DNA from 4 places in the Marinobacter fonticola genome. Region 4 is predicted to be linked to each of the others. Evidence: predicted binding sites of a transcription regulator. Region 4 holds the regulator's gene; each other region holds the start of a gene.

Region 1 (5,348 bases), 1.8 Mb from region 4:
ACCTTGACGGGGAACCACCCCGCCTGCGGCTTGGCGCCTTGTCCAGCGCCGTCAGCGACGCGCAGCAGATCAGCGAATTAACCGCACGGCACACTAGCTTGGCGCATCCGAATGAAACCTGAAAAGGACCGGTTCAGGCCATGACCGACCCCATACCGTTTCGCAGGCATAAAGGCTTCACCGTCCGGTTAGGCTTCGTGCCGCTGCTGGATAGCGCGCCCTTGATCATTGCCCGCGAGCTGGGCCTGTTCTTTCACGAAGGTTTGGACGTCGAACTGGTTCGGGAAGCGTCATGGGCGTCACTGCGCGACAAGATATCCTTTGGCTTGCTGGATGGCGCTCAGATGCTGGCGCCGATGCCTTTGGCCATGTCGCTGGCGACAGACCGCCCGCGCACACCGATTGCCACGGGCATGGTGCTCAGCCGCAACGGCAACGGCATTACCGTATCCACGTCCCTTTATTCCAAGCTGGTCGACTGCGGCGCCACGCCCGACGCCCCGCTGGCTTCGGCGAGAGCGCTGATAGATGTTGCCCGGCGCCGGGATTCGCCAATCCGGCTGGCCTCGGTAGCGCCGTGGTCCAGCCATGATCTGCAGCTGCGGGACTGGGTCGCGGCGGCAGGTCCGGAAGCACGCCATCATCTGCAAATCGTACCGGTATCGCCTCTGCAAATGCTGGATGCGTTCCGCGCCGGTGCCATCGAAGGATGCTGTGTCGGCGAACCGTGGAACAGCCTGCTGGAATGGCAGGACCTGGGTGTCATTCTCCATGCCGGTCATCAGATCTGGCAGAACTCGCCGGAAAAAGTGCTGGGGATGCGCCAGGACTGGGCCGATCAACACCCCGAAATCCATCAGCGCCTGATTCGTGTGCTGCTGCGCGCCTGCCAATGGCTGGATAATCCCGACCACCACGGGGCGCTGCGGGACATCCTGTCCGACGAACGCTATCTAGGCAATCAGGTTCAAGCGCTGGACGGCCACCCGTTCTCGCTGTTCCACCCACGCCTGCACCAGCATTTCTTCCGCGACAGCGCCAACTTTCCCTGGCTATCCCAAGCCCACTGGCTGGCCACAAGGCTGGCACGCTGGGGCCAGTTGGAAGAACCGACGGCGGCGGACATTCGCAGCATCGTCAAACCGGCGCTATTCCGCAAAGCCGCCCGCTCCGTGGGTATCGACGCGCCGCTTATCGACGCAAAGACCGAAGGCCACCATCGTTTGCCTTATGTACTCGAGGGCGATGAGGGTCCGGTGAACATAGCCGGTGATAGCCTACTGGGCGAGCATATTCACCGCTGGCCCGGCTGACCGACGACCCGCCTTTCATAGCCGATGCTTCGGTTAATTCTCCCAAATTCCCGTTTCGCATACTTCTTGCCTATCCTGCCTTTCTACCCTGCCTATCTATCTTGCCGTTCTAACCTGCCTTCGCCCGGCCGTGGTGCATTTTTTAGACAACTGACCCATAAAGGCCTCGCAAACGCAGACTGGCCGCGCGTCAAAGCCAAATAACCCACAGTTTTATATGAACTAATTTTGTTGGCACGCCCCCTGCTTTAACTAAATTGACGATGACGCGTACCGAGCCTCGCCCTGTGGCGGACGCCGAATCGTTTTAACCTGACGATACGATCTGCAGGCATTGGCGCCTGTTCCCGGCTTCCCCCGGGGACGGGCGCTTTTTTTTGGCCTGAAAAAAGAACTCACGACACGATTAAAAATCGAGGAGAGACGCATGGCTAGCCGTACCCTGACCGCAATACTGGCACTGGCGCTCGGCACGTCCCAGATCCTGCCTGCCAGCGCGCAAGAGATTGGGCCACCCGAACAGCCGGAGCTGAGAATCGGATTCATCAAGCTGACGGACATGGCGCCATTGGCGGTCGCCTGGGAACAGGGCTTCTTTATGGATGAAGGGCTGTTCGTCGAACTCGAGGCCCAGGCTAACTGGAAAGTCCTGCTCGACCGTGTCATCACCGGCGAACTGGACGGCGCGCACATGCTGGCCGGTCAGCCGCTGGGCGCGACCATCGGCTATGGCACCCAGGCCGATATCGTCACTGCCTTCAGCATGGACCTCAACGGCAACGGGATTACGGTCTCCAACGATGTTTGGAACCAGATGAAGGCGCACCTCCCTCAGAATGACGAAGGCCTGCCACAGCATCCGATTAGCGCCTCCGCCCTCAAACCGGTCGTGGAGAAGCAGCGCAACTCCGGGCGCCCGTTCAAGATGGGTATGGTATTCCCGGTCTCCACCCACAACTACGAGTTACGCTACTGGCTTGCCGCCGGCGGTCTCAATCCGGGCTACTACGCCCCCCATAAGGGCGACTCCAGCGGCACGCTGCAAGCCGATGTGCAGCTCTCCGTGACGCCGCCACCGCAAATGCCGGCCACCCTGGAAGCGGACACCATTCAGGGCTACTGCGTGGGCGAACCCTGGAACCAGCAGGCCGTGTTCAAGGGCATTGGCGTACCGGTGATCACCGACTACGAAATCTGGCCCAACAACCCGGAAAAAGTCTTCGGTGTGACCCAGTCCTGGGCGGAAAAGAATCCCAATACCCACCTGCACCTGCTACGCGCCCTGATCCGCGCCGCGCACTGGCTGGATGAGAACGACAACGCCAACCGCGAAGAGGCCGTGAAGATGCTGGCCCGCCCCAACTATGTCGGCGCCGACGAGGAAGTGATTGCCAACTCCATGACCGGCACCTTCGAGTATGAAAAGGGCGACGTGCGCAAAGTCCCCGACTTCAACGTGTTCTTCCGCTATTTTGCCACCTACCCCTACCCGTCCGATGCCATCTGGTACCTGTCGCAAATGCGTCGCTGGGGCCAGATCTCCGAGCAGAAGCCAGACGACTGGTACATGGATGTCGCCAAAAAAGTTTATCGCGCCGACATCTATGAACAGGCCGCGAAGTCGCTGATTGCGGACGGCACTCTTCCTGCAAGCGCTTTTCCCGACTTCGATGCAGAGAACTTTACCCGGCCCCATCAGGGTGAGCTGATCGACGGCGTGGCATTCGATCCCAAACAGCCGAACGCCTATATCGACAGCTTCGAGATTGGACTCAAAGGCAAAGAGACCCTGTAACGGGGTTCTGGAGAACGGTTATGAGCACGCTGACACCCTCGAATCCGCTGCTACAGATGATCCGGCGCCGCTATCCGGACTTGACCGGCAAGGTGCTGTTGCAATCCGTGACCTTGCCGATGCTCGGCATCGCGCTCTTCCTGATCGCCTGGCAGCTGATCGCGCCCCAGATCAATACGTCGCTGGGCAACTTTCCCACGCCCGCCAATGTTTGGGAACAAGCGGGTGCGCTCTGGCAGGAACACGAAAACGAACAGGACCGTGCCGCTAAATTCGTCGAAATGCAGGAAACGCGTAACGCACGCATCCTGGCGGACAACCCGGATGCGGAAACCCTCATCCGGCCCTACCCCGGCGCGCCCACGTTCTTCGATCAGATCGGCACCAGCCTGGTGACGGTGCTGGCGGGCTTCTTCCTGGCCACACTGATTGCGGTACCGCTGGGCGTGCTGATCGGCCTGAACCGCTATTTCTCCGCCGCGGCCAATCCGATCATCCAGATCTTTAAGCCGGTTTCGCCCCTGGCCTGGCTGCCGCTGGTGACGATGGTGGTTTCAGCCACCTACGTCAGCGACGACCCCATGTTCGAGAAAGCCTTCATCACCTCGATGATCACCGTCACCCTGTGCAGTCTCTGGCCGACTTTGATCAACACCAGTACCGGCGTCGCCCAGGTGAATCCGGATCTGGTCAACGTTTCCCGCGTGCTACGTCTGCCGTTTTGGACCCATGCCCGCAAGGTAGTACTGCCAGCGGCGGTGCCGATGATCTTTACCGGCCTGCGGGTGTCGCTGGGCATCGCCTGGATGGTGCTGATCGCCGCCGAAATGCTGGCGCAGAACCCGGGACTGGGCAAGTTCGTCTGGGATGAATTTCAGAACGGGAGCAGCGAATCGCTCAGCCGCATCATGGTCGCGGTTCTTGCCATCGGCTTTATCGGCTATGCGCTGGATAGGGTGATGCTGATCGTTCAGCGCAAGGTCGCCTGGGATGAATAGGCGCTGCCGCCCTCTCGGACAGTTGTTTGCCTCCACCGTGGATTCGCAAGGAGAAGATTCATGAGCAAGCCACACCTCGAACTGACCGGCGTCAGCATGGCTTTCGATACGCCACAGGGCCCGTTCCAGGCCCTGGACCGCATCAACCTGAAAATCCACAAGGGAGAGTTCGTTTCCTTGATCGGCCACTCCGGCTGCGGTAAGTCCACGGTTCTCAACATCGTGGCCGGGCTTTTACAGGCGACTCAGGGCGGTTGCGTACTCGACGGGCACGAAGTGAACACACCGGGGCCGGAGCGAGCCGTGGTGTTCCAGAACCATGCGCTGATGCCGTGGCTGACCGTCTACGAGAATGTCGAACTCGCCGTGCGACAGGTCTTCCGCAAGACCATGAGCAAGGCCGAGCGCAAGGATTGGATCGTTCATAACCTGGAGCTGGTCAACATGGCGCACGCGCGGCATAAACGGCCTGGCGAGATCTCCGGCGGCATGGCCCAGCGGGTCGGTATCGCCCGGGCTCTGGCCATGCGCCCCAGGGTGTTGCTGATGGACGAGCCTTTCGGCGCCCTGGACGCCCTGACCCGGGCCCATCTGCAGGATGCGTTGATGGACATCCAGCAGGACCTCAACAGCACCGTGATCATGATTACCCACGACGTCGACGAGGCGGTGCTGTTGTCCGACCGCATCGTCATGATGACCAACGGCCCGGCTGCCGTTATCGGCGAGGAACTCCGGATCGAACTACCACGGCCGCGTAACCGCGTCACGCTGGCGGACGACCCGGACTACGTCCATTACCGGCAGGCCGTGCTGCGCTTCCTTTACGAGAAGCAGCGTTTCCCGGGCAAGAACACAGCGACGGAAGCGGCCGATACCGAAGCGCCGCAAGACAACCCGGAGGCTCAGGAATCGCAGACTACCGCTGTGACGACGACGCCGAAACAGGAAAAACCGGCGGAAACCGTCGAAACCCACTGATCAGTTTTAGTGCACTTTGCCCCCGCGACGAACCAGTGATGGGCAAATCTCAACGATGAGAATCGGCTGATATTCGTGCATGCAACTGATTTTAAAGGGCATCCGTGACTGGCACGGTTATCGCTACTATTTAAACAGGGAGAAATAAGGAGAAACAGGTCGAAACAGGACGACTTGCCCGATCAGGGATTGATCGAACCATCAAACATCGTTGTTGGCACTGACGCCGGACCATCGCCCCGCAAGGGGTAGATGCTCCGG
Region 2 (5,348 bases), 300 kb from region 4:
CCGATGGGCTGGAGCCGGCCGACTACCATACCGATGCGCTCAAGCATGCGCTGGCCCATTTCAAAACGTGGGGCCAACTGGGGAAATGCGATATTCGCCTCGCCAATGATGCCTATCTTCGAGCCCTGACAGATCTGCGGTTCGGCAAGACCCATAAGCGCGAGGAACACGCCATCTGGTACGCCGCCACTCTTTCACGCGGCGAAGATCCTGGCGGCGTAGTGACATTGGCGCTGAACGGCCTGGACAACCTGGCTCAAGCTTTGACGGATGCTCGTCCCGATTTGCCGCGATACCGCTACTTGCGGAGAGGGTTCGTGCAAGCCCAGGCCGACTTCCCGCAAACCTGGGCACAGGTGCCGAACGGCCCCACTCTCGAGAAAGGCGACCGAGGGGACCGGGTCGCCCTATTGCGCGAGCGCTTGGCCGCGGAGGGCTACCTGACCTCGCCACCAGCGGTACGAGGCCAGCTCGGCGCGCCCTTCGACGATGACCTCGAGCTGGCGGTGGAGCGTTTCCAGCGCCGGCATAGTCTAACCGTGGACGGCAAGGTGGGCGCACGCACGATAGACGAGCTGAACATTTCGCCGCAGCAGCGCCTGGAACAGATTCGAGCCAACCTGGAGCGGTTGCGCTGGCTGGCCCGGGATATGGAACGCACGCTGCTGCTGGTGGACATCGCCGCGGCACGGATCCACTACTACGAGGATGGCGACCTGATCTGGTCCGGCCGGGCTCAGGTGGGCAAGCCCCGAAGAGCCACGCCGGAACTGAAATCGGTGATCACCCACGTCACGGTCAACCCGCACTGGAATATGCCGCGCAGTATCTTCCTGCGTGACGCCCTACCTTCGATCTTGCGGGATCCTCTTTACCTGAGCAAACGGGGCATCCGCGTCTATGACCGGGAGGGCAATGAGCTCACCCAGACCGAAGCCGACTGGAGCAACCCGCATGGCCTGAGGCTGCGCCAGGACCCGGGGCCAGGAAACGCCCTGGGCCAGGTGGCACTTCGTTTTTCCAATCCGTTCGCCGTTTACCTGCACGACACGCCGGCGGCGAGCCTGTTCGAGAGCCAAAATCGATTCTACAGCTCAGGCTGCGTCAGGGTGGAAGACGCGATGACACTGACCCGAATGCTGTTCCGCCATGCCAGCCCCGATTTCAAGCAGCACTTCGAAACCGTGCGGACATCCGGCGAATCCCAGAACATCCATCTGCCCCGCGGCGTCTACATCCTAATGGCGTATTGGACGGCCGAAGCTGATGCCTCCGGCCAGATCACCTACCGGCCCGATGTTTACGGCAGCGACGGTCAGTTGCTGGCCTTGCTGGAGTAGAGGTTATGAACAGGCCAGTTTTCCCGCAGTAAACGCCCACCACGCCTTATATCACCCCTGATATCACCCCTGTCCGCATCGACCCACTAGCCGGTGTGCGAAAAATGTCGGCACACGTTCCCTACCAGACAGTGCACTCGTTTTTACCGGCAGTGCCTTAACACTCGCGAATACCTTCAGCGACAGTTGTTTACATTTTCGAACTACAGGAACAGGAGACATTGCCGATAATAAAGTTAGAAAAAGCATTAATTGCCATATTCACCCAACGGAATATCCGCTAATGAGTAAATTCAATCGTCTGCGTATTCGATCCCGCCTGCTCATTGCTGTGCTGGTTCCGGTTGTTCTTACGGCCCTGACCTTGAGCTGGCTTACCGTGAACCAGCTCAGAAGTGGCGGCGAGGCCGAAATCGAGCTGCTTCGACAAAACCTGATCGAGGCGCGCAAGGCCGGCCTGAAAAACATCGTCGAGACGACGCAGTCGGTTATCCGGGAGGCCATGGGCGATCCCACCCTCAGCGAGGACGAAGCCAAGAAAGAGGCCCGTGAACGCATCCGGTCCATTACGTTCAGCGACAACAACTACGTGTTCGCCTATCAGCGTGATCTGTTCAACCTCGCCTACCGACCCGATCCGAGCCGCGAAGGGCCGACGACCAATCCCGACGTCCGCAAGCTGATCAGCAACATCATCAAGGCAGCGGAGCGTGATGGCTTCCATACCTACGATTGGCCCAATCCCGCGACCGGCAACATCGAGCAGAAAGTGTCTTACGCCACCATTATCCCGGAGTGGAACTGGATGATTGGCGCTGGCGTTTATACAACGGATATTCAGGTTGCCTTAACAAAGGCACAAGGCGAGGTAGAGGCGAGTGTGGACCAGGCCATTATGTTCTTTGCGCTTGTCACCTTGGCTGTCATTGTCGCCGCCTTGCTGATTGGCCTGTCTGTCGGCCGCACGGTCACCAAACCACTAAACCGCGTCAGCGACTTGATGCGGGAAATTGCCGAGGGTGAAGGCGACCTGCGCCAGCGCTTACCGGAAGACGGCAACGACGAGCTCGCTGAACTGGGCCGGCGCTTCAATGCCTTTACCATCAAGATCCAAAACACGATCCGGGAGGTCGGCGCAACCACAGACCAGGTGGCCTCCGCCGCCGAAGAGCTTAGCCGGGTCGCGGTCGAGACCCGCGCTTCGGTACAGGAGCAAGGCTCGGAAACCGACCAGATCGCTTCCGCCATTAACCAGATGGCGGCGACGATCCAGCAGATCTCAGGCAACGCCAACGAAGTTGAGAGCGCCGCTTCCGATACGGACCGGATGGCGAAGGACGGTGGGGCCACCATTGCCCAGGCCCAGGCTGCAGTGAATCAACTGTCGGAAGAAATCGAAGACACGGCCAGTACCATCAGCGCATTGGCACAGAAATCAGACGATATTCAGCAGGTTCTGGACGTGATTCACGCGGTCACCGAGCAGACCAATCTGCTCGCGCTCAACGCAGCTATCGAAGCGGCACGCGCTGGCGAGCATGGCCGTGGGTTTTCGGTGGTCGCGGACGAAGTGCGCCAGCTGGCAAAACGCAGTGCCGAATCGGCTGATCAGATCCGCAGCATGATTGAAGGTTTCGTCACCGAATCTCGGGCAGCCGTAGAGCGTATGAACGCCTCGCAGAATCGGTCCGGGGAAACAGTGGAACGCATTAACCACGCCACATCGGCGTTGAACACGATTGAAAATTCGGTGGGCCATATCCACGATCAGGTCACACAGATCGCAACAGCAGCGGAAGAGCAAAGTCAGGTCGCCGAAGAGATTAACCGCAACGTGGTTAGAATCGTTGAAGCGGCTCAACGTAGCGATACTGGGGTGACGCAGACCAACGATGCCAGTCAGGAGCTGGCTCGCCTGGGCGAGAACCTAAGGGACTTGGTAGGACAATTCAAAGTTTAGAGTCTATCAATATCTAAATAGACGCAAAAGGCGCCGACCCGCAAAGCTGCGGGTCGGAGCACACGTGCTAGGTCTGCAAGCTCTGAAGCTTATGCAGCAGACTTACGACGGGCTGCAGCGCCCATGCCTAGCAGACCCATGCCGAACAGTGCCAGAGTACCGGGCTCGGGTACTTCAGCTACCGCAGCAACGTCGGTCAGACCAACGACGATGTCGTTAAAGTCGCCGTCGCCGTTAGCTTGGTCTTCGAAAGCAACAACCAGGTTAGAGCCGAACAGGCCTTCACCAGAAGTACCTACGGTATCGTAGATCAGGGCCGGATCGAACGATGCGTTCATGTCCGGATCTGAGAAGTACTTGTTGCCGTTACCATTATCGATGTAGAAACCGAAAACGTTACCAAGCTGCACCTGATTACCTGTGGTCAGGTTGGTCGCCAGACCGGTAGCCAGATCGAAAGTCACCGTGGCACTTGTGTTAATGTCCGTGCCACCAGTAAACAATTCAAGCTCTTCGCCAGTGTTCTGGTCGAAGATACCGAACGAGTTGCCGCTTGCCAGGTTAGCGTACTCAGCAAGCAAGGTGACGTTGGTGTCATCGAGATCGCCATCGGTATCAGTGAGAGTGACATAGCTCGCACCAGTATCGGAGTACTTGCCATCCGGTACATCAGCGAATACCTGATCGCCGCTATCGGTTTTCAGATCGGCCAGATCTGTGGGCACTGCTGCGACACTGCCTGCAGCTAACATAAACGCTGAACTTACGAGTAGTTTTTTTGCGAACATCATGTCCTCCTGGACTTACTCCATTTCATGTGACTCCCCGCCGATGAAAAGTCATAAACGGGAAACGCTATCCGAGAGTAGCAAGGGCAATGCCAACTCTCTCAAACGCCCGCCCCAGGCCTTTCTGAACTTTCGTTAATAGTCAAATCGTTAAAGATTCAAACACATCGATTAAAGTTACACATGAAACTTAATGCCTTGTTTTTACTTATTTTTATTTTTATCTATCTATCGCGTTTTAAACATAAGTTAAACCTTGGTCTCAGATGGCTGTTAAATTCGTTGCTTTAGTATCGTCAAGTAAGCTGACACCTGGACAGTCGACCGCTCTCGCGGTATTAAGTGGCTACTCTCCGGGACTTAAGAAGCCTCCGATGGCCCTTAGGGTCAACACCAAAGGTCAACAGATCGGATGCCTGATCAGCCCAACTAGGTCCGGTCGCGAATGGATCGGCCTGCGGTCCAGTTAACAGTGAGTCTTATGCCGAATATCGCCACCCTCTTTACTACTCCGCCATTCCGGCGCATCCGGATCCTCTACGCCACCATTGCGCTGTTTTTGCTGCCTCTGTTCTTCATGGGCGGCCCGGACTGGACATCCGGTCCACTTTTCAAGGCAGCCTGGAATCTGGGGCATATTCTCTTCTTCGCCCTCTTCACGCTCGCGCTGCAGCCGCAGGATAGGCTCTCAGGCGTTCGCCTGTGGTTGGGCATGACGTTGGCAGTTATTGTGGCGGGCATCGTCATCGAATGGCTGCAGGGCAACCTTGGCCGTCAAAGTGACTGGCACGATATTTTGCGAAATCTGGTGGGCACTTGGTTGGTATTGGCTTGGGTGAAGCAGCCCGCCGGCCAAACCTACGGTGCCCGTCAGTCCCGGGCCAGAGCTATACGCTGGCTCCTACGCGGCATCGCCCTGGCGCTACTGGCCGTAGAGCTCACGGCAGTGGCCGCAGTGGCCCTACGGCAGTATCACATTAGCCAGCAATTGCCGACGCTCTACGATTTCAGCCAGTCGAACCCACTGCATTTCTGGCGAGGCAACGTGTATCGCTCAACCGAACATACGTTCGAGAACGATTTCAGCCTACGCATCGAACTGGGAACGAACTTTTACACCGGCGCTGCCTTGGATAACTTGCCGGACGACTGGCGCAACTATGAAGCCCTGGTTGTGACGATATTTAATCCGGAGCGGACGCCGGTGGACATGACTCTCCGCGTCAACGACGTTGTTCACGACCGCGGGCGCAATGCCTA
Region 3 (5,348 bases), 520 kb from region 4:
TCAAACCAGGCCCCTGACAAACCAGGAACTTATATGAGTGAGCTTGTTAATTCGATTTTGAACCGCTCGTCCGAACCAAGACTGGCGGAACCCGCACCGGATGCCTCGGTTCTGGAAGAGGCTTTTGCCTGCGCCGCCAGGGCGCCTGACCATGCGCTCCTTCGTCCCTGGCGCTACCTGATTATCGAGGGTGACGGCTTGGAGGCTTTGGGCGACGTATTTGCGGCGGCGGCCGATCCGGATGATCCGTTGGCCCCCAAGGTTCAGAAACTGCGTCAAATGCCTCATCGGGCACCCATGATGATTGTCGGTATTACGCGCCATCAGAAGCATCCCAAGGTCCCCGAAATCGAGGAATCGCTGTCTACCGGGTGTGGCATGGCTTTCCTTTTACTTGCCCTGGAGGCTCGCGGATATTCGGGAATGTGGCGTACCGGGCCGGTCGCCTACCATTCAGCGGTGAGAGAAGGGCTCGGCCTGGCCGCAAACGAAACGATTACCGGCTTTCTCTACGTTGGTACGCCAATCGTCAATAAACCGTCCGTCGCTCCGGCCGAAACAAAGAGTTTCGTTTCGCGGTGGCCCAACGATTGAGGCATTAATACTGCATCCAGCCGGCAGGGGGAAAGCTCTTGCCGCTTTGCTTCCCCGCTTGCATCCCAGAACTAGAAAGTTTCCGCTCCAGCCTCGCCTTCACCCGCTTTTAGCCAATCTGGCATCCCAATTGCTTTAGATTCATCAAAGTCGATTTTCGGCAACTTTTTGTTTTGGGCAACTCCGCGGAGAAACGGTATGGCCATCAATTTCAACAACGCTTTGGGTGTGCATGAGCGAGCGGTGAATCTCCGGATTCAAAGAGCTGAGGTTTTGGCCAACAACCTGGCGAACGCGGACACGCCGGGGTTCAAGGCACGGGATATCGATTTTCGTGCCGCCCTGGGCGCCGCCGAGGCGACGTCCCAAGGGCTATCGATGACCCGAACCAACGACGGCCATATCGACACGGGAGCGGCCATGACCGAACGGGCAGCGCTACTATACCGGAATCCACACCAGCCTTCGCTGGACGGCAACACCGTGGATGCCCAACAGGAGCAAGCCACGTTCATGCGCAACTCGATGGATTTTCAGGCCAGTTTCCAGTTTCTGAACAGCAAGTTTACCGGCCTGACCAAGGCCATTACCGGCCAGTAACGGTTTCGCAGGTAGAGGATCAATACCATGTCACTCGGCAACATTTTTGATATCGCAGGCTCCGGCATGACCGCCCAGTCCCTGCGGCTGAATACCACCGCTTCGAACATTGCCAACGCGGAAACCGCCAGTTCCAGCACCGATGAAGCCTATCGTGCGCGCAAGCCGGTATTTTCCGCCATTCAGCAAAACATGATGAATCAGGACGGGTTCGGTTCCGGCTGGGGGCCTGAAGGCGCCGCCTCCGCCGGTGTCCAGGTTGATGGCGTGGTTGAAAGCGATGCGCAGCTACAGATGCGCTACGAGCCGAATCACCCGGCCGCGAACGAAGACGGCTACGTGTATTACCCGAACGTCAACGTGGTCGAGGAAATGGCGGACATGATGTCCTCTTCCCGCAGCTTTGAAATGAACGTCGACGTGATGAACACCGCCAAGTCGATGATGCAGCGCATCCTCACCCTCGGCCAGTCGTAGCCGGCTCAGTAAGGAGTAACCCATGAGCGCGATAAATAATACCGCCGCCGCTGATGTACTGAGTCAGTATCAGACGCAAAGCAGTTCGGCCGGCGCCTCCGATGAGTTGGGCAAAAATGAGTTCATGGAGCTCATGATTGCTCAATTGAAGAATCAAAATCCGCTGGAGCCGCAAGACAACGGCGATTTCATTGCGCAGCTTGCCCAGTTCAGCTCGCTGGAAGAGATGCAGGGATTGTCCGGCAGCGTGCAGGACGTCGTCGGTCAGTTTCGCTCCACTCAGGCGCTGCAGGCGTCGGCAATGGTCGGCCGCACGGTGCTAGTGCCGTCCCAGACCGGCATTCTCGGGGCCTCCCGGGAAGTTGAGGGCGTAATCGGTGTACCGGCAACCACATCGAGCCTGCGTGTCGACGTGATGAATTCTTCCGGTGAACTGGTGCGCCAGATTGACCTTGGCGCGGCCCAGGCCGGTCAGACGTCGTTTACTTGGGATGGTAAAGACAGTAGCGGCAATGATCTGCCGGAGGGCGCGTATATGGTCAAAGCCAGTGGCAGCTACAACGGCAGCACGGAGCAGCTCGGCACGATGGTCAGCGCCAATGTGGACAGTGTTTCCTTGGGTACCGCAGGCAGCGTAACCCTGAACCTCGCAGGTATGGGCTCGATCGCCCTGTCCGATGTGCGGCAGATTAACTAACAGTTTTTAGTGAGGTGAAGTATGGCGTTCAATATCGGTCTTAGTGGCCTTCGAGCCGCGTCTGCTGACCTGGATGTCACTGGCAACAACATTGCCAATGCCAGCACGGTGGGTTTCAAGGAGAGCCGCGTCCAGTTCGGCGACCTTTATGCCAACGGTTTTTTGTCGTCGGGTTCGGCGCCCATCGGCGATGGGGTGAATGTTCAGGACGTTAAGCAGTCATTTGGCCAGGGCAATATCAGCTTTACGGATAATGGCCTGGACATGGCTATTAGTGGCGATGGCTTTTTTATGCTGAACAACGGCGGCGAAATTCGATACTCGCGTGCAGGCCAGTTCAGTATCGATAAAGACGGGTATGTGGTTAATAACCAAAGCATGCGCGTTCAGGGCTACACCGCGGATGGCGATGGCAACCTTTCAGGCGTGCGTGGGGATCTGCAGATTGAAACGGCTAACCTGGCGCCGCGGCGGACGACTAATTTGCAGACCGACGTCAATCTGGACTCAAGGCAGACCGTACTCGAAAACCGGGTTGCCTTCCTGATCGGGGGAGAGGGGTCTAACCCCTCTGCCGCAGAGACCAGCGCTATCCTTGGAGAATCTTTTACTCTTACTTATCAGGATGGCACTACGCAGTCCCAAACCTTGCCTACGGCACTGACGCCTGGACAGGGTGCAGATTACCTGGCCGAGTTATTAAACGGTATCGAAGGTATTAATGCGTCGGCACGCACCGAGCAGCGTATTAGCGGGGCGAATCTGACCCAGTTGAACAATGCTTTGGGTCAACCCGATTTTCAGTTTAGCGTCTCGGTTGCCGGTGCTTCCGATGTCACATTCGACAGCGGCGATGTGGGGTCGCCTGCCTCTTTAGAAAATCTTGCCGCCGCGATTACGGCCGCGCCTGGCTTGTCTTCCGTCAGTGCTGAGGTGGACGGTGGTAATCTGGTTTTACGTGATAGCCGCGGTCAGCATCTGAGCACGTCGTTTGACAGCGTTGCTTCCGGCGATAGCGGCTCCGTTGCAACCGATGGTTTCCTGATGAGCCTGTCGGCCGACGACAGCATCAACAGCGCTACCTCGCCCGATGCGGGCTCCGATATCGTGGCCTACTTTAACAATGGCGCTGCCAATCCAAGCGTCACCAACGCCTTCAACCCGATCGACCAGCGCACGTATAATCACGCTACGTCTACGACCATTTACGATAGCTTGGGCAACTCGCATGAGTTGACGCAATTCTTTGTCAAAGACCAATCCCCTGGAAACGGGGTGGGGCAAAGCCAATGGTCTGTTTATCTGCAAATCGACGGTGAAATGGTTGCGGGCACTGACCAGTCGCCTTACACCGCTCTCTTTAACCAGGACGGTTCCCTGGAGTCGATCAATGGCAACACCAATGGCGAGATTATCGTAACCGACTGGGTACCGAAAAATGCCGCGGGCGATCCCAATGGCGCCGATGGTCCGCCTATCAACCCGGGTAACGTCGTGAGCCCCATTCCGGAGCCGCCCACGAGTTCGGCCTTTGTCTTGAACCTGGGGGACGCTACGCAATACGGGGCATCCTTCGGGGTCAATGACCAGCAGCAGAACGGTTACTCTACCGGGCGTTTGTCCGGGCTGGATGTCTCCGATCAGGGGGTGATCTTTGCCCGTTACACCAATGGACAGTCCAAGTCCTTGGGGCAGGTGGCTCTGGCGGCATTCAATAACACCGATGGCCTTTCACCGACGGGGGATACCTCGTGGGTAGAAACCTTCGAGTCCGGACAGCCGATCATTGGGGCACCGGATACGGGTACTTTGGGGTCGATCAAGGCGAGTTCGGTGGAAGAGTCCAACGTCGATCTTTCGGCGGAACTGGTGAACCTGATCATCGCCCAGCGTAACTACCAGGCCAACGCCAAGACCATCGAAACTTCGGATTCCGTCACCCAGACGATTATCAACCTCCGCTAAACCTGCCTTCCACAACAGCCGTGAGCCTCTGAACTCACGGCTGTTGCTGCTTTTCGATTTTCTGGCACGACTTCTGCTTTAACTCTACCAAGAGTCAAAAATCCGGCAGGAGTTTTCCCATGGATAAATCCATCTTTATCGGTATGTCCGGCGCCAAGCAAACCATGCTGGCGCAGCAGGCGCATGCCAATAACCTGGCGAACGTTAATACCACAGGCTTTAAACGGGACTTCGCCCAGGCCCGCAGCATGCCGGTCTTCGGCGAGCACTTCCCGACGCGCGCCTACGCCATGACCGAGCGCCCGGGCACCGATCTTTCTGCCGGCGCCATGATGGAAACCGGCCGAGCGCTTGATGTTGCCATCGGCGGGGAAGGCTGGCTGTCCGTTCAGGCGCAGACGGGGGAAGAAGTATTGACCCGCTCAGGCAGTTTGAACGTCGACGTCAACGGCATGTTGCGTACCGCAACCGGTGAGCCCGTTCTCGGAAACGGCGGCCCGGTTGCGTTACCGCCATACGACAGCCTGGTGATCGGCCAGGACGGCACTGTCTCGATCGTGCCCGTAGGTGGACCGCCAGATCAATTGGTGGAAGTGGATCGCCTGAAGCTGGTGAATCCGCCCCAGGATGCGCTGATGAAAGGAACCGACGGTTTTGTCCGCCGCAAGCCGGATCAGGCCATCGACGGTGCCGAACCACTGGATGCGAGCGTACGGTTGCAGTCCGGGTTTCTCGAAGCGTCCAACGTCAACGCGGTGGAGGAAATGATTTCCAACCTTGAGCTTGCACGGCAGTACGAGATGCAGGTGAAGGTCATGCAAACCGCGAAAAGTAATTCCGATGCGACGGCACGGCTGTTGCAGAACCTTGGTTAATAGCCGGATTTAGCCGGAGAGAATGATCGGACGGCGGCAACAATTCGCCGCTTCGACGATCGATTCCATGCAGGAGACAAACAATGCATCCAGCACTTTGGGTCAGCAAAACAGGTTTGAGTGCGCAGGACACCAACATG
Region 4 (5,348 bases):
AATGGGTAGGTTGTCGATGCAATAGAAGCCCAGGTCTTCCAGAACGTGGAGGGCCGTACTCTTCCCCGAGCCTGAACGACCGCTGACGATGATCAGTTTCATGCTATGCCTTAACTTGGGATGCCCTGTCTGGATTGGTGCTATGGCCCGTGCGAATACTCAGCTACTGCGACTGCGTCATGGCCTCGTAAAGCTGGGTCGCATCCTCGCATCGACGCAGGCGCTCGCAGAAAGTGCGTTCATTGAATTTCTCGGCCAACTGGCTGAGCAACTCAAGATGTTCGCTGGTTGCCTCCTTTGGCACGATCAGCACGAAGAGTAAATCAACCGGCTGGTTGTCGATGGCATCGAAGGCAACGCCTTCTTCCAGGGTCAGAAGCGCACCAATGACGTGGTTGCAGTTTTCGAGGCGACAGTGAGGAATGGCGATACCCTGGCCAATGCCTGTGCTGCCCAGGCGCTCGCGGGAGACCAGATTGTTGAAAATCTGGGCTTCCTCAAGCTCTGGATAGCGCCGAGCAATATGCTCGGCGATCAATTCCAGGATTCGCTTCTTGCTGGTTCCCGGCACACCGCTAAGGGTGAGCTCGGGAACCAGGATGGACTGTATGGTTAAAGGTGTTTCCGTCATGGATGGAATGCTTTCCTAATATGAAACGGATAACGATTGACGCTTAATGAAGCGGCTAGCGACTGGCTGCGCCGTGCATTCGGTCGACCGTCTTCTCCTTGTGCTTCAGGATCTGCCGATCAAGTTTGTCCACGAGCGAATCGATCGCCGCATACATGTCTTCGTTCTGAGCCTTTGCGTGAACCTCCCCGCCGACGACATGCAGCGTGGCTTCAGCGGTATGGCGGAGTTTTACCACGGACAGGGTCACCTGACAGTTGCTGATATGGTCGAAATGACGTTCAAGTTTTTGAAATTTTTCAGACACATACTCTTTCAGGGGAGGGGTTAATTCGACATGGTGACCTGACATATTGAGTTGCATAGGCTTCTCCTACTTGTCGACATGCACGGGCGCTTAAGAGCGCGCCCGATGTTGAGCCCGTCGCGTGCGGCGGACGCCTGAAATTATGTCTGGCCGCCCGGACTTGAGGGCGGCTGTCCCTCATAACGGTCTTACGCTGTATCCGTATTTGCGTTATACCAATCGTTTACGTTCGTTGGACGGCGGTATATGCATGGCTTCGCGATATTTGGCAACTGTTCGCCGGGCGACGTTGATACCCTGATCGCCAAGTAGGGCGGCGATTTTGCTATCGCTAAGCGGCTTCTTTGGCGTTTCCGCCGCCACCAGTTTCTTGATCATGGCACGGATTGCCGTGGACGAACACTCCCCGCCTTCGTTCGTGCTGACGTGGCTGGAGAAGAAATACTTCAGCTCGAAAATGCCGCGGGGCGTATGCATGTACTTCTGGGTGGTGACCCGCGAGATGGTCGACTCATGCATGCCGACCGCCTGGGCGATATCGGACAGAATGAGAGGCTTCATCGACTCCTCGCCATGATCGAGAAAGCCTTGCTGATGTTCGACAATACGGGTGGCGACTTTAAGCAGGGTTTCGTTACGGCTTTGTAGGCTCTTGATAAACCACTTGGCCTCCTGCAACTGATCGCGCAAATAGGTGTTGTCGGCGCTACTGTCCGCCCGCCGGATCAGCGCGGCGTAACCGGCGTTCACCCGGATCCGAGGGGCGATTTCCGGGTTCAGTTCGACGCGCCACCGGCCTTTCGATTTGCTCACCACCACATCCGGCACCACATAGTCGGGTTCGCCTTGCTCCATGGAGTCGCCCGGACGCGGATTCAGTGTCTGGATCAGCGCGAGTACGGCCTTGAGTTGTTCTTCGGTGAGGCGGCTGCGGCGTAGGAGTTGAGCGTAATCACGGTTGCCCAGCAGGTTGATGTAGTGACTGATGACCAGGCGCGCCTGCGGTAGCCAGGGCGTGTCATGCGGCAACTGGTTAAGCTGAATCAGTAAACATTCCTGCAGATCGCGGGCAAAAACCCCCGGCGGATCGAAATGCTGGAGCCGGCGCAGGACCGCCTCGACTTCGTCCAGTTCCAGAGGGTCCTCGTCGGCTTCGTCCTCCAATCCCGCGTGGATATCCTCGACGCTCGTGATGAGGTAGCCGCGGGTATCCACCGAATCCAGCAGCGCGTGTGCAATGGCGCGGTCGCGGTCGCTCATGGGCGTCAGGTTGAGTTGCCAGAGCAGGTGATCCTGGAGGGTTTCTGTCGGTGAGTTGCGAGACTCAAAGTCGCTGTCGTCTTCGTCGTCGCCGCGGGAGGCTGAGGTAGGTGCGGATTGGTAGATGTCGTCCCAGGCTGTATCGACCGGGAGATCGTCGGGGATGTCCTGCTGGTTGTCGGCAGACCAATCCGGCTCTTCGCTCGGTTCATCCCAGCTATTGTCTTCCTGCTGGGAGTCTGAATCATTCTGCTCTTTGGATTCAGCCTCGTTGCTGCTGTTTTCGTTCTCGGCGGACGTGTCCGAGCCTTCCTCCTCCTCGGAGGTTTCCAGCATCGGGTTGGAGTCCAGCGCTTGTTGGATCTCTTGCTGAAGATCCAGCGTCGACAGTTGCAGAAGGCGTATGGCCTGCTGCAACTGCGGTGTCATGGTGAGCTGCTGACCCAGCTTAAGCTGGAGCGAAGCTTTCATTACCATTGATTTATCCCGTCACCCTAATGCTCTCGGCGTTAATTTTTTGCCGAACCACGTCGCGCCCGGAGTTATAGGGCATTGATCCCGGACTTAGAAAGTGGCGACTTAGTTCTACAAGCAATTTCTTTGCCGAAGTTTACTGCCATGGGTGTGCAGATGACAACGTTCTGGCCGCCGATGTTTGAGCCCATACTCGGACGGCCATGTTTCGAGTTTAGCGTTTTCGCAGAAATATGCGACAGCCAGCCCCTTTGAAGCATCAGACAAGATGGAAGCATCAGACAAGATGCCGGGCTGTGGTTCTGTGAGTGCTTTTGCTCTTCTGTATTGCTTTCTGTACTGCGTTTGGCATCAGTTGAACTCATCTCACGCCGATTCTTGTTACAGGCGAAATTCGTTGCCTAAATAAACTTCCTTGACCTGCTGATTTGCCAGTATGTCGTCGGCATGTCCGGAGGCGATGATGTGGCCTCCACTGACGATATAGGCATTTTCGCAGATATCCAGGGTCTCTCGCACGTTATGATCTGTAATCAGCACGCCAATACCTTTGTCCCGGAGGTGACGGATGATCTGCTTGATATCGCTGACCGATATCGGATCCACGCCGGCAAAAGGTTCATCCAACAGGATAAAGGCGGGTTCCATAGCCAGCGCGCGGGCAATTTCCACTCGCCGTCTTTCGCCGCCGGAGAGTGACATGCCCATGCTGTCGCGAATATGAGTGATGTGGAATTCTTCCAGCAGGTTTTCGAGTCGGCTTTCCCGGTCGGCACGGGACAGCCCCTTGCGCGTCTCCAGTATCGCCATAATGTTGTCGCGCACGCTTAGCTTGCGAAAAACCGAGGCTTCCTGGGGCAGGTAGCCAATGCCGGCCCGGGCGCGCCCATGCATCGGTAGCGGGGTAATATCCTTGTCGTCGATGGTGACCCGGCCCCGGTCCGCCGGCACGAGGCCGACGATCATGTAGAAGCAGGTGGTCTTGCCGGCGCCGTTGGGGCCGAGCAGGCCGACGATTTCCCCGCTACGAATCTCCAGGGAGACGTCCTTGACCACATTGACCTGTTTATAGCTTTTAGCCAGGTTGCTTGCGCACAGGATCGCCATTAGTTGGTCTCGCCCTGGTTTTCGTTGGACTGGCGCGGTTGTATCAGCATTTCTACCCGACCGTCCGGGTTATCCGGACTGCGCCCGCCGTCGGCGACGACGACGCGGCTGGCCGTGTTGTACTCGATGTGATCCCCTTTAAAAACGTTGCCCTCTTGACGGATTATCGCCTGCTTTTCGAAGGTAATGCGGCTGTCGCCAGCGGCGTAGATGATGGTGAGGGCTTCGGCGTCGGTTTTCGGCGTTTCACCCTGACGTGCCTGGCTATAGTGTGCCGGTTCGCCAAAGGCTTCGATCCGATCGAGCACGCCTTTGTTGCGGTAGAGGACAACCTTCTGGGCTGTCAGTTCGGTGGCGTCCTGACTCACGATGACATCGCCGGTGTAGATTGCGGTCCCCTTGGATTCATCCAGGCGAGCGTTGTCCGCCGTAACCTTTATTGGGCTGTTGGAGTCCAGGTCGAAGCCCGCAGCCTGGCCGGCCAGCGCCATCAAAGCGATGCCGATAAGGCCGGAGAGCTTGTGGGTGTTACCGGTTTGAGGGCGCCTCATACTGTCCTTCCACCTGTGATTTAAGTTCCATAATGCGTTCGTCGATCCAGGCCTGCATGCCCGTCGCCCGGGTTACGCCATGGGGATCCGTCAGCACCACCGGGGCGTCAGTGTGCACAATGCGCTTGTCGTTATCCAGCGTCAGGTGGGGCGTTTTCAGTTCGCCCTGACTTCCGGAAGGCAGCGTGCGGGTAATGACAACATCGCCGGAGAGCCTGACGATGTCACTATCCAGTTGGTAGCGGCCTTCGTTGGCCCGGAGCGTCCAGGGTAAACCGGTGTTGACGTCGATCAGTCGGGCCCGGGGGGCTTCCATGTCTGCGAGGCTCTGTTCGTCGAATTGCTCGACGCGCGGGCTGCTGATGACAGCCGAGAGCTGCCCCGTCTCCGCGAAGGACCGGTATTCGCCGTTCACGACAAAACTGTCGGGTTCCTGCGGGCCACGCAGGTCAGCGGCCGGGTCAATGCCTCGTTTCTCGTCACTCTGCCATAGCAGGCCAATGAGCACGGCCGACAATATGGCAATGCCCAGGTGCCGCAAACGAAGCCGGTTGAGTCGATTCAGCATGGTGTCACGCTCCGTCGGTAGCGCCGCCGGAATGGTAAGTCAGGTGCAGGTCGGCCAGCTTGTTCTGGGCCTGCAGAATCAGGTCGCAAATCTCGCGCACGGCGCCTTCTCCGCCTGCGGCTTCAGTGCAGTAATCCGCCTGTTCGCGAACATACCAGTGGCCATTGGGAACCGAAATGCCCAAGCCGGCAAGCATGATGGCGCCCAAGTCGGGAAGGTCATCGCCCATGTAGGCGGCTGCCTCGTTGGAAATATTCAGCTCGGATAGAAGTTCGCGGAGGGCAGCCTCTTTATCTTCCCGGCCTTGATAGACGTGCTGGATGCCCAGGTCGCGGGCTCGGCGTGCGGTTAGCGGCGAGCTGCGACCGGTGATGACGGCCACTTCGATCCCGCTGCGGCGAAGCTGTTTGATGCCGTGTCCGTCGAGAATGTTAAAAGCTTTCAGCTCGT

What was found. The regulator sigma-54, encoded in region 4, starts transcription at its own class of promoters, with help from an activator protein. The targets are predictions, from matches to a motif close to ANTGGCATNNANNTTGCTNT.
Region 1: the regulator sigma-54 is predicted to act here: its motif matches at 1,544-1,563, upstream of FXO11_RS01110 (CmpA/NrtA family ABC transporter substrate-binding protein).
Region 2: the regulator sigma-54 is predicted to act here: its motif matches at 4,166-4,185, upstream of FXO11_RS14690 (PEP-CTERM sorting domain-containing protein).
Region 3: the regulator sigma-54 is predicted to act here: its motif matches at 4,394-4,413, upstream of FXO11_RS10940 (flagellar basal body rod protein FlgF).

Annotation. Positions count from the first base shown of each region.
Region 1 is NZ_CP043042.1:239,884-245,231, reverse strand. Features, by position in the region: gene FXO11_RS01115 (CmpA/NrtA family ABC transporter substrate-binding protein) at 141-1,313, shown strand; gene FXO11_RS01110 (CmpA/NrtA family ABC transporter substrate-binding protein) at 1,741-3,108, shown strand; gene FXO11_RS01105 (ABC transporter permease) at 3,129-4,106, shown strand; gene FXO11_RS01100 (ABC transporter ATP-binding protein) at 4,167-5,087, shown strand.
Region 2 is NZ_CP043042.1:3,287,167-3,292,514, forward strand. Features, by position in the region: gene FXO11_RS14680 (L,D-transpeptidase family protein) at 1-1,340, shown strand, start outside; gene FXO11_RS14685 (methyl-accepting chemotaxis protein) at 1,624-3,300, shown strand; gene FXO11_RS14690 (PEP-CTERM sorting domain-containing protein) at 3,390-4,025, opposite strand; gene FXO11_RS14695 (VanZ family protein) at 4,570-5,348, shown strand, end outside.
Region 3 is NZ_CP043042.1:2,470,868-2,476,215, reverse strand. Features, by position in the region: gene FXO11_RS10965 (nitroreductase family protein) at 34-594, shown strand; gene flgB (flagellar basal body rod protein FlgB) at 793-1,194, shown strand; gene flgC (flagellar basal body rod protein FlgC) at 1,222-1,671, shown strand; gene FXO11_RS10950 (flagellar hook assembly protein FlgD) at 1,694-2,368, shown strand; gene FXO11_RS10945 (flagellar hook protein FlgE) at 2,390-4,333, shown strand; gene FXO11_RS10940 (flagellar basal body rod protein FlgF) at 4,453-5,208, shown strand; gene flgG (flagellar basal-body rod protein FlgG) at 5,292-5,348, shown strand, end outside.
Region 4 is NZ_CP043042.1:2,990,897-2,996,244, reverse strand. Features, by position in the region: gene rapZ (RNase adapter RapZ) at 1-102, opposite strand, end outside; gene ptsN (PTS IIA-like nitrogen regulatory protein PtsN) at 164-631, opposite strand; gene hpf (ribosome hibernation-promoting factor, HPF/YfiA family) at 687-995, opposite strand; gene FXO11_RS13325 (RNA polymerase factor sigma-54) at 1,149-2,669, opposite strand; gene lptB (LPS export ABC transporter ATP-binding protein) at 3,054-3,779, opposite strand; gene lptA (lipopolysaccharide transport periplasmic protein LptA) at 3,779-4,330, opposite strand; gene lptC (LPS export ABC transporter periplasmic protein LptC) at 4,308-4,898, opposite strand; gene kdsC (3-deoxy-manno-octulosonate-8-phosphatase KdsC) at 4,903-5,348, opposite strand, start outside.